DNA from 2 places in the Arthrobacter sp. efr-133-TYG-120 genome. Region 1 is predicted to be linked to the other one. Evidence: riboswitches for the same ligand, from Rfam matches in the RefSeq annotation. Region 1 holds a riboswitch; the other holds the start of a gene.

Region 1 (4,687 bases):
AAGCGCCGTCCAGTCCTTGGTGCCGGCTTGAATGGCCGCTGCGTAGAAGGAGTTTCCGTAGCCGGTGGCCGCGAGGTTCCAGAGATACAGGAACGCGGTGGCTACGAGGAGCCCGGCGGCGGACGGCCGCACCCAGCGGGGCTGCCGGCCAAAGGCGTATCGGGTCCAGCGGGGCTTGGCGTCCGGGGTTGATGGGCCTGCCGAGTGGCGCGGTGCGTCGGCAATCCCGACGGCGGGGCCGGCGTCAGCATTTCCGGCGGCGGGTCCTGTGCTTGCGGGAGTGATCGTGGAGGTCATGATGCTGCCGTTTCTGTGCGCGTTTTGGCTTGTGTCGTGGGTTCAGCCGACTGCGCCGCAGGCTGCCGGAAGACCCAAAGGCGGAACAACAGGAAGCGGACTGCCGTGGCGGCGAGGTTCGCTGCGACCACGGTGAGGAGCTCGCCCCAGCGGTCCGGCGTCGTCGTACTGTGCACCAAGGCGAGTGCCCCGGAGGTGAGTGCGAGGCCGATCCCGAAGACGATCAACCCCTCGAAGTGGTGCCGAACGGGATTGCCGCCCTGGATGCCGAAGGTGAAGCGACGGTTGGCGCCGGTGTTGGCGATGGCCGTGACGAGCAGCGCCAGGAAGTTCGCCAGCTGCGGGTCCATGAAGCCGCGGCAGAACAGGAAGATGAGCACATAGGCGAGGGTGGACGCAGCGCCGATCGCGGCGAACCGGACCAATTGCCCGAATAGGCTGCTGCGCGGGCTTTGCTCGGCGATGCGGGACGACGCCGGGAGCGGCCCGCGTGCAAGTGCCGCCCGCAGTTCCGGAATGGGGATGCGGCCCGAGACGAGATCCCGGGTGAGCCGGACCATGCCGCGGATGTCGGCGAGGGCGGTCCGCACCACGTCGACGCTGGAATTGGGATCGTCGATCCAGTCGACGGGAACTTCGTGGACCCGGAGGCCGCAGCGTTCGGCGAGGACCAGGAGTTCGGTGTCGAAGAACCACGAGTTATCCATGGTGTGCGGGAGGATCTGCTGGGCGACGTCTGCCCGGATCGCTTTGAAGCCGCACTGGGCATCGCTGAAGCGGGCACCCATGAACGAGTGCAGCATCAAGTTGTAGCTGCGCGAAATGAACTCGCGTTTGGGGCCGCGGACGACCCGCGAGTTACGGGTCAGTCGGGTGCCGATGGCGAGGTCCGAATGGCCGGAGATCAGCGGCGCCAAAAGGGGCGCCAGTGCGGCGAGGTCAGTGGAAAGGTCAACGTCCATGTAAGCCAGAACGGGCGACGGCGATGCAAGCCACACCTTGCGAAGGGCGTTGCCGCGTCCCTTCTCGTCAAGGTGGACAACCGCGAGCTCGGGCAGTTCCCGGGCTACGCGCTCCGCGATTTTCAACGTGCCGTCCGTGCTCGCGTTGTCCGCCACGGTGATGCGGAAGCCATGCGGGAAGGATTCGCGCAAGTGGCCGTGAAGCCTGCGCAGGCACTCTTCGAGATCGCGTTCCTCGTTGAAGACGGGGATGGTGACGTCGAGGACGGGGATGGCGGTGTGGGTGTCCACGGGGGCGCGCCGCCCCGTGCCGCGCTGGATGGGAGTGCTGGGTTGGATGGGAAGGCCCGGCGGCACCACCGCGGGGTCCTTCAGGGTTCCGGAGGTGGATTCGATGAGCGTCATGTATCCAGAGTGCCGTTGCCGAATATGAAGGCTTTAGGCGGAACCTGTGACGTGGCTGTGGATGTGTGACCAGCGTGGCGCATCACTTGCCTGGCCAAGAAACGGAGAGGCCCGCCCCGGAAGGGACGGACCTCGACGTACTTTGTGGTTGGCTCTTGGCTTAGTACCAGTTGTGGGCCAAGTGGAAGGACCATGCCGCGGACGGCGATCCGTAGCGTTCCTTGATGTAGTTCAGGCCCCAGCGGATTTGCGTCTGGTAGTTGGTCTGCCAGTCGGCGCCTTCGGACGCCATCTTTTCGGCCGGCAGCGACTGCCCAATGCCGTAAGCGCCACTGGAGGCGTTGGTGGCAGTGGTGCGCCAATCCGATTCCTTGTTCCACAAAGTGATTAGGGCCGACATTTCGCCCTGGCCCCAACCGTAGGAGGGAAGGATGCTTGCGGCGTAGGCCTGGGCGCCGGAGGGATCATCGACGGCGACGGGTGCAGCCGGTGCCGCTGGAGCAGGGGGTGCAGCGGGTGCGGCCGGTGCGGCAGCCTGGGGCGCGATGGCGGCTGGAGCGGGCGCGGCTGCCTGGCTTGGCGTCGACGCAGTGCTCGGCTTGGGGCTCGCGCTTGCGCTCGCCGACGGCGTGGCGGTGGCCGAAGGCGTGGCTGAGTGATCCACCGTGCGGGATTCGGACGTGCGGCTCATGTCCTGGGCGTTGATGGCTTGTCCGGCGGCCTGGGTGGCAGCGCCTGCGCCGAGGAACACGGCAACGACGCCGGCAACAACTGCCATGCGCTGGCCGGTGCCGAGGTTCGAGGCGGCTCGCCTCAGCGTGGAACGTGACTTGTTTCTCCGGGCAGGTTCGCCGCGGTGGCGCGCAACAGGGCGCGACTGATCCTTGGAATCAGACATGGTGATTGCCTCTCGACGCCTGCGGAGTTAGCTGTCGGATTCGGATGAGGTCATCCGGCCGTGGCCACAGCGGAACGTGGCGGCACGGCTTCACCCCTAGGGCTGGCTCAACATGAGCGCTTGCCCGGAGACCTGGGTCCCCCGTCTCTGCCTGGACTGTTGGGCACCGGGGAGTGGCAGAGCTCGGCGCCTACCCGGCGGTGGCCGGAATGATCCAGCGCACCTATTCGACGGTACAGGAGGATCCAGCTTAAGTCACATTTAGGTAACGGAGATCACGACGCCGGTGCGTCGACTTGCGCGTGCCGGGCACCGGCGTCGTACTCTTCTGGTTCGCCCGTCAGGCCGGGGCAGTCCTGAGCGCCGGGAGCCGCACCGCGAACTCCGTCCGGCCAGGCCGCGACGCCACTTCGACCGTGCCGCCGTGCGCCTGAACGATGGATTCCACAATGGACAAGCCGAGGCCGGAGGTGCCCTCGGAGCCGGACCGGGCGGCGTCGGCACGGGCAAAGCGGGAGAAGATCCTGCCCTGGAATTCAGGCGGGATGCCCGGGCCGTTGTCGGTCACGGTCACCACGGCGCTGCCATCGGCGGAGCGCATCACGCCCGTGACCACGGTGGTTCCCGCCTCGGTGTGCTTGCGGGCGTTGGAGAGCAGATTCGCCAAAACCTGGTGGAGTTGGGTGGTGTCGCCGCGGACCGTGAGGGGCTCATCCGGGAGCTTGAGCTGCCAGATGTGCTCGGGGGCCATGACTTTCTCGTCGCTGACGGTCTCGATCACCAACTGCGTGAGATCCACATCGGTGAATTCCGGGGCCTTCCCTTCGTCCAACCGGGCCAAGAGAAGGAGGTCCTCCACGAGGGTGGTCATGCGTTCGGACTGGCTCTGCACCCGGCCCAGCGACTTGCGCCCGTCTTCGGTGAACGTCTCGGTCATGCGCAAGAGTTCGGTGTAGCCGCGGATGGCGGTCAGCGGAGTGCGTAGTTCGTGCGACGCATCCGCGACGAACTGGCGCACCTTGGTTTCGCTTTGCTGGCGGGCCTCGAGGGCGCTCGAGACGTTGTCCAGCATCAGGTTCAAAGCATGGCCGACGCTTCCCACTTCGGTGCTCGGATGGGCCGCCGACGCCGGAACACGCACCGCGAGGGCCACTTCACCGGCGTCAAGCGGAAGTTTCGACACCTTGGTGGCGACGTCGGAGAGTTGCTCCAACGGCCGCATGGTACGGCGGATCAGCACGGTTCCGGCCAGCCCGATCAGGACCAGTCCGCCCAAGGAGACCAGCACCATGGTCCAGACGAGGGAGGCCTCGGTGTCCTCTTTCGAGGCGAGCGGGAGACCTGTGATGACAACATCGCCGTAAGGAGTTTCGGTGGCCACCAGCCGGTAGCCGCCAGTGGACAGCGTGCGATCAACCGGGCGGCCATCGGACGGGAGCGCCGACAGGATTCGGGCGTCGCTGGGCGACAACGGCGCACGTGTGGCATCGGAGGACAAGAAGCCGGCATCGCTGCTCACCTGGCCTGCAAGGATGCGTGCATTGAGCGTGCCGATGCTCTGGCCGCGGGGGTCCAGCGGGTCCGGACGGCCGCCAGGGTTGCCTTGCGGCGGGCGGCCGTGGGAGGCCTGCATCAATTGCTGATCGAGCTGCTTCGTGAGGAACACATCCATGGAGGCATAGCTGACCACCCCGACTGCACCGCAGATGGCCACAAGGAGTGCCATGGAGAGAAGGATCAAGCGCGTGCGCAAGTGCCAGGTTGAAGGATTGAACCAGCTATGGTCGGTCTGGCGGGGGATACCCGAGAGTGCGGACATTCGGCGCCCCGGCTATTCGGCAGGCTTGATGACGTAGCCTGCTCCGCGCACCGTGTGGATCATGGGCGGGTGGTTGGCCTCGATCTTCTTGCGCAGGTATGAGATGTAAAGCTCCACGATGTTGGCTTGGCCGCCGAAATCGTAGTCCCACACGCGGTCCAGGATCTGGGCCTTGCTGACCACGCGCTTGGGGTTCTCCATGAGGTAGCGCAGGAGCTCGAACTGGGTCGCCGTGAGCGGGATGTCCTCGCCGCCGCGGGTAACTTCACGCGTGTCGACGTTCAGGGTCAAGTCGCCCACCACCAG
Region 2 (4,687 bases), on a different contig from region 1:
AGCGGTTCATATCCAGCATTCAGAACGAGTGTGCGCATGCACGTACCTCTTCACGGCCGCACCCGTCAGGGGCGCGAGGGCCGGCTGCCCTCTGCATGTACGGGCTGTGGATCGACAACCTAAGAGTAAACACCAGAAGGCCAGATCAACGAATCCATGCGGGGGTTCCAGCGCAGTGTCGGTCAAAGTTCATGTGCCGGACACGTAAGCGCACGCTCGTTAAAACAGGACATCCCCACCGGCGGACCAGCGGGGATGTTCCAGTGAAGCTATGTAACCGGGGGCTATTTAGCCACCAACGCGGATGAAGACCGGGCCGGAGCCGACATTGACGCTGTAAAGGGCGGTGGTGCCACCGTTCCAGCCGCCGTGGACTGCCATACCGTTGCCGACGTAAACAGCGATGTGGGCCATGCCCATGCCACCGTTCTGGTAGTAGACCAGGTCTCCCGGCTGCGCTTCAGCAGCGCTGACCGTACGGCCAAGGGAGAGGTAGTCTGCCGGCCAGCCGTGGAAGTTGATGCCAACAGCGGCCAGGGAGTTCGAGGCCAGGGCAGTGCAGTCCTGGGCAACGCCAAGCTGAGCGTAAGCTGCGGCAGCAATCGCTGCGCCCTTGCCGCTGGCAACCTTCGTGGCGGGCGAAACAGCAGCGGTCACAGAAAGCGTCGAGGAGCCGGTAGCGGCACCCGTGGCAGCCTGCGAAGCCGGAGCGGCTTCCTGGGTGGCAACCGGAGCTGCGACAACCGGAGCAGCTTCGGTTGAAACCACCGGGCGTTCGTACTTGATGGCGACGGAGGAGTCGGCCGAAATGCTGGCTTGGGCGATGGACTGGACTTCCAGGGCGGAGGTCGAAGTGGACTCGCGGGGAACGTTGGTTTCTGCAGCGTTGGCTGCGATACCGCTAGTGAGCACCAGACCGGAAGCAGCTGCGATAACGGCTGCCTGACGGCCTACGCCACCGGCGTTGCTGCCGACAGTCTTAGCGATAACGGCAAGCGAGTTGGTCTTGGTGACCGCGGCACGGTGGCGCGCAACAGTAGAGCGTGAAGACACGTTAAGAGGCCTCTCCCTATGCCCGCGAGGTAAGCTGTCGGATTCGGATGGGAGTCATCCGGCCACACTCCTCCCTCTCGGAAGTCGTGCGACTTAACCCCAAGGCCATCGGTGAAGATGACCAAAAGTGGGTCCCCCGCCTCTGCCAGACGATGTTTTGCGAACGGAACCTCGGGCAGTGGCAGAGCTAGGCAATCCACCCGAGTGCATCAACTCTCTAAAAGTTGATGCGAGTTAGACGGTACATGAGTTTTGGCTGAATGTCACATTCAGGTCACGGAGCGTGACAAGCATGCGAGAGACTTCCATCGGATTGGCTACAGCCAGCCCAGGGGGTCAACGACGTCGCCGTTGACCATGACTTCAAAGTGGAGGTGGCAGCCCGTGGAGGCGCCCGTAGTGCCGCTCAATGCGATGACATCGCCTCGGCCAACCGTTTGGCCCACCTGGACGTTGAACGACGACAAATGGTTGTACGTGGTTTCCAGGCCGTTGCCATGGTCCACCACAATGCGGTTTCCGCCGCCATACGGATGCCAGCCGGCGAAGGTGACCTTGCCGGCCGCGGCAGCATGGACCTGGGTGCCGCACTGGGCCACGAAGTCCTGTCCGCGGTGGAACTCCCCCAACCCGCCCGTGATGGGATTCACGCGGTAGCCGAAAGGCGAGGCCGTGGTCAGGGTGTCCAGGGGCGCCCCCAGGGTGCCCTTGGAGGACGAGGTCTTGATGGTGCCGACGGACTGTGCGCTCAAGAGCTGCTTGAGCTTGCTATCCGGATCCGCAGTGGTTGACACTGCGGCACGGCTGAAGTCGATCGTGGCGCTTGCCGCGGCCGGAATCTCGGGCTGGGTGCCCACAGCCGAGGCGGCCTGGCTTGAATCCGCCGCGGCAGTCATGGCGCCGGTGCCCGGCATGGCGACTGTCAGGATGAGGCCCGTCGTAGCGAGGGCCACTCCGGCCTTCTGTCCTGCTCCGCTCGCGGCGGCGAATTCGGCCATCTGCCGCAAGGGACCCTTGCGGCGGCGAAGTTCGCGATGGGGATCGCGCGGCCGCTCGTGCTCGACGGCGCTTGTGCTCCGCAGCTCAGCAGTAGGACCGGACGCGCGCCTGCGGCCCCTGGTGTTCTGCGTGGTCAAGGTTTTCCTCTCTGGCAAGCCTGCGAAGTTAGCTGTCGGATTCGGGCCAGAGAGATCGTGGACCCGGTCCGCGCGAAGGGCACGAAACGCAAGGTACCCGGAGGGGCCTTGCGTTGTTTGCACTTCCGCTACGGACTTCACCCCAAGGCCGTCTTTCGACAGCCGATGGTGGTTCCTCCGTTTCTGCCAGTGAATGGACTAATCCACCTGATCCGCTGGCAGAACTCGGCTTCGGATCAGGTAACGCTTTGGTATCGGCGCCAGTATTTAACTATAGGGGATTAAGCCCCACGGTAATAATTTCGTTATCTTTGCGGGCGACCCCGCCGGGCGGCTAGGCGACCGTGACAAACACGTGCGAGGCGACCTCAGGCGGCAGCTCCAGCGCGCCCTCGATATTGGGCACGCGAACGGAAATGTACTCCCCCACGCGCTCCAGGGACACCCTGGCGCCCGGGCGGATTCCGCCCTCGTCCAGCTGGACCAGAAGTTCCGGTTCCACCTGGATCGGTTCAGCCAGCCGGCTGACGGTGACCCGGTTTTCAGGTGAATATTCGTTCATCGCGTCAACAAGGTTGACCACGCCATCCGTAAAGGCGTGGGACGCGGCTCCACCCAGCGCTTCGAGTCCGGGAATGGGGTTGCCATAGGGCGATTCCGTGGGGTGGTCCAGCAACTCATAGAGCCGCCGTTCCACGCGCTCACTCATGACATGCTCCCAACGGCACGCTTCATCGTGCACGTAGGCCCAGTCCAGTCCAATGACATCTGCCAGGAGCCGTTCGGCGAGCCTGTGCTTGCGCATGACCTCGGTGGCGCGTTTCCGGCCCGTTTCAGTCAGCTCAAGGTGCCGGTCGTTGGACACAATCACCAGGCCGTCGCGCTCCATCCGCCCGATCGTCTGGGAAACGGTGGGGCCGGAGTGCCGCAAGCGCTCGGCGATGCGGGCGCGAAGAGCCACGATGTTCTCTTCTTCAAGCTCCAAAATGGTCCGAAGATACATCTCAGTGGTATCGATCAGATCCGTCATCCAGCTCAGCTCCTCGAGCGCAGTATCTTGCGTATTTTCGCCAGCTCCAAGCTTAGCTTATTTGGAATTACTCCGGATAATTCCGGCGCTTGTCCACCGCCCGGTCCGCCGTCCTCTCCTGAGCCGGCGGAACAATGGTTTCCACGTGGCGGACTATGACACCTTCGGTTCTGCCCCCGACTGCGGCGTCAGGCAGAATTGGGGAGTCGAAGGGGCAGCTTGCCACCTGCCACGACCCATCTAGGCCGCTACTTCACCATTGGAGCATCCCGTGAGCGACAACAGCATCACCATCCCCGCCGATTTGCTGCCCAAGGACGGCCGCTTCGGCGCCGGGCCCTCCAAGGTCCGCCCGGAGCAGATCGAGGCCCTCTCCGCCGCCTCGACAACGATCCTCGGCACCTCCCACCGCCAAGCACCCGTCAAGAACCTGGTGGGCTCCGTCCGCGAGGGACTTAGCCAGTTCTTCCGTGCGCCCGAGGGCTACGAGGTGATCCTCGGCGTCGGAGGCTCCACCGCGTTCTGGGACGTCGCCAGCTTCGGCCTGGTCGAGAAGAAGGCCCAGCACCTCTCCTTCGGTGAGTTCGGTTCCAAGTTCGCTTCGGCGACCAACAAGGCACCGTTCCTTGAAGCTTCCTCCATCATCACGTCCGAGCCTGGTACCCGGCCGGTTTCCCAGGCCGAAGCAGGCGTGGACGTGTACGCGTGGCCACAGAACGAAACCTCGACGGGTGTCGCCGCTCCGGTCAAGCGGGTTCAGGGCAGCGACGACGGCGCCTTGGTCCTGGTGGATGCGACGTCCGCAGCCGGCGGCCTGGATGTTGATGTTGCCGAAGCCGACGTCTACTACTTCGCCCCGCAAAAGAACTTTGCGTCCGACGGAGGCCTGTGGCTGGGACTCTTCTCCCCCGCCGCCCTGGAGCGCGCGGCCCGTATCAAGGCAAGCGGCCGCTGGATCCCAGATTTCCTGGACCTGCAGACGGCTATCGACAACTCGAAGCTCAACCAGACCTACAACACGCCGTCCCTGTCCACCTTGGTGACATTGGATGCCCAGGTCCAGTGGCTCAACAAGAACGGTGGCCTGGATTTCGCTTCCGGACGCACCGCGGACTCCGCAAGCCGTATCTACAGCTGGGCAGAGGCTTCCGAGTACGCCACCCCGTTCGTGGCAAAGGCCGAGGACCGCTCCAACGTCATTGCCACGATCGATTTCGATGACTCGATCGACGCCGCGGCCATCGCCAAGGTGCTCCGCGCCAACGGGATCGTGGACACGGAGCCCTACCGCAAGCTGGGCCGCAACCAGCTGCGCATCGCTACCTTCGTTGCCATCGAGCCGGACGACGTCTCCGCATTGCTCGCCAGCATCGACTTCGTGGTGGGCGAACTGAAGAAGTAAGGGCCTGCCGCATTCCCGCGGTCAGGACTGGTCGGCGTCGTCCGGGTGGGGATCCCGGGCGGCGCT

The links. A riboswitch is a leader RNA that binds a small molecule or an ion and turns the genes downstream of it on or off. The one in region 1 is predicted to bind cyclic di-AMP.
Region 2: it holds a riboswitch for cyclic di-AMP, as region 1 does, so the genes downstream of both, QRN51_RS09460 (M23 family metallopeptidase) here and QRN51_RS04210 (aggregation-promoting factor C-terminal-like domain-containing protein) in region 1, are expected to answer to the same signal.

What each region holds. Positions count from the first base shown of each region.
Region 1 is NZ_JARVRI010000005.1:184,831-189,517, forward strand. Features, by position in the region: gene QRN51_RS04200 (glycosyltransferase family 39 protein) at 1-297, opposite strand, end outside; gene QRN51_RS04205 (bifunctional glycosyltransferase family 2/GtrA family protein) at 294-1,664, opposite strand; gene QRN51_RS04210 (aggregation-promoting factor C-terminal-like domain-containing protein) at 1,825-2,562, opposite strand; cyclic di-AMP (ydaO/yuaA leader) riboswitch at 2,565-2,738, opposite strand; gene QRN51_RS04215 (sensor histidine kinase) at 2,903-4,381, opposite strand; gene QRN51_RS04220 (response regulator transcription factor) at 4,394-4,687, opposite strand, start outside.
Region 2 is NZ_JARVRI010000014.1:252,926-257,612, reverse strand. Features, by position in the region: gene QRN51_RS09470 (HNH endonuclease) at 1-38, opposite strand, end outside; gene QRN51_RS09465 (NlpC/P60 family protein) at 289-1,053, opposite strand; cyclic di-AMP (ydaO/yuaA leader) riboswitch at 1,059-1,225, opposite strand; gene QRN51_RS09460 (M23 family metallopeptidase) at 1,371-2,189, opposite strand; cyclic di-AMP (ydaO/yuaA leader) riboswitch at 2,192-2,399, opposite strand; gene QRN51_RS09455 (iron-dependent transcriptional repressor DtxR) at 2,524-3,219, opposite strand; gene serC (phosphoserine transaminase) at 3,491-4,621, shown strand; gene QRN51_RS09445 (MFS transporter) at 4,643-4,687, opposite strand, start outside.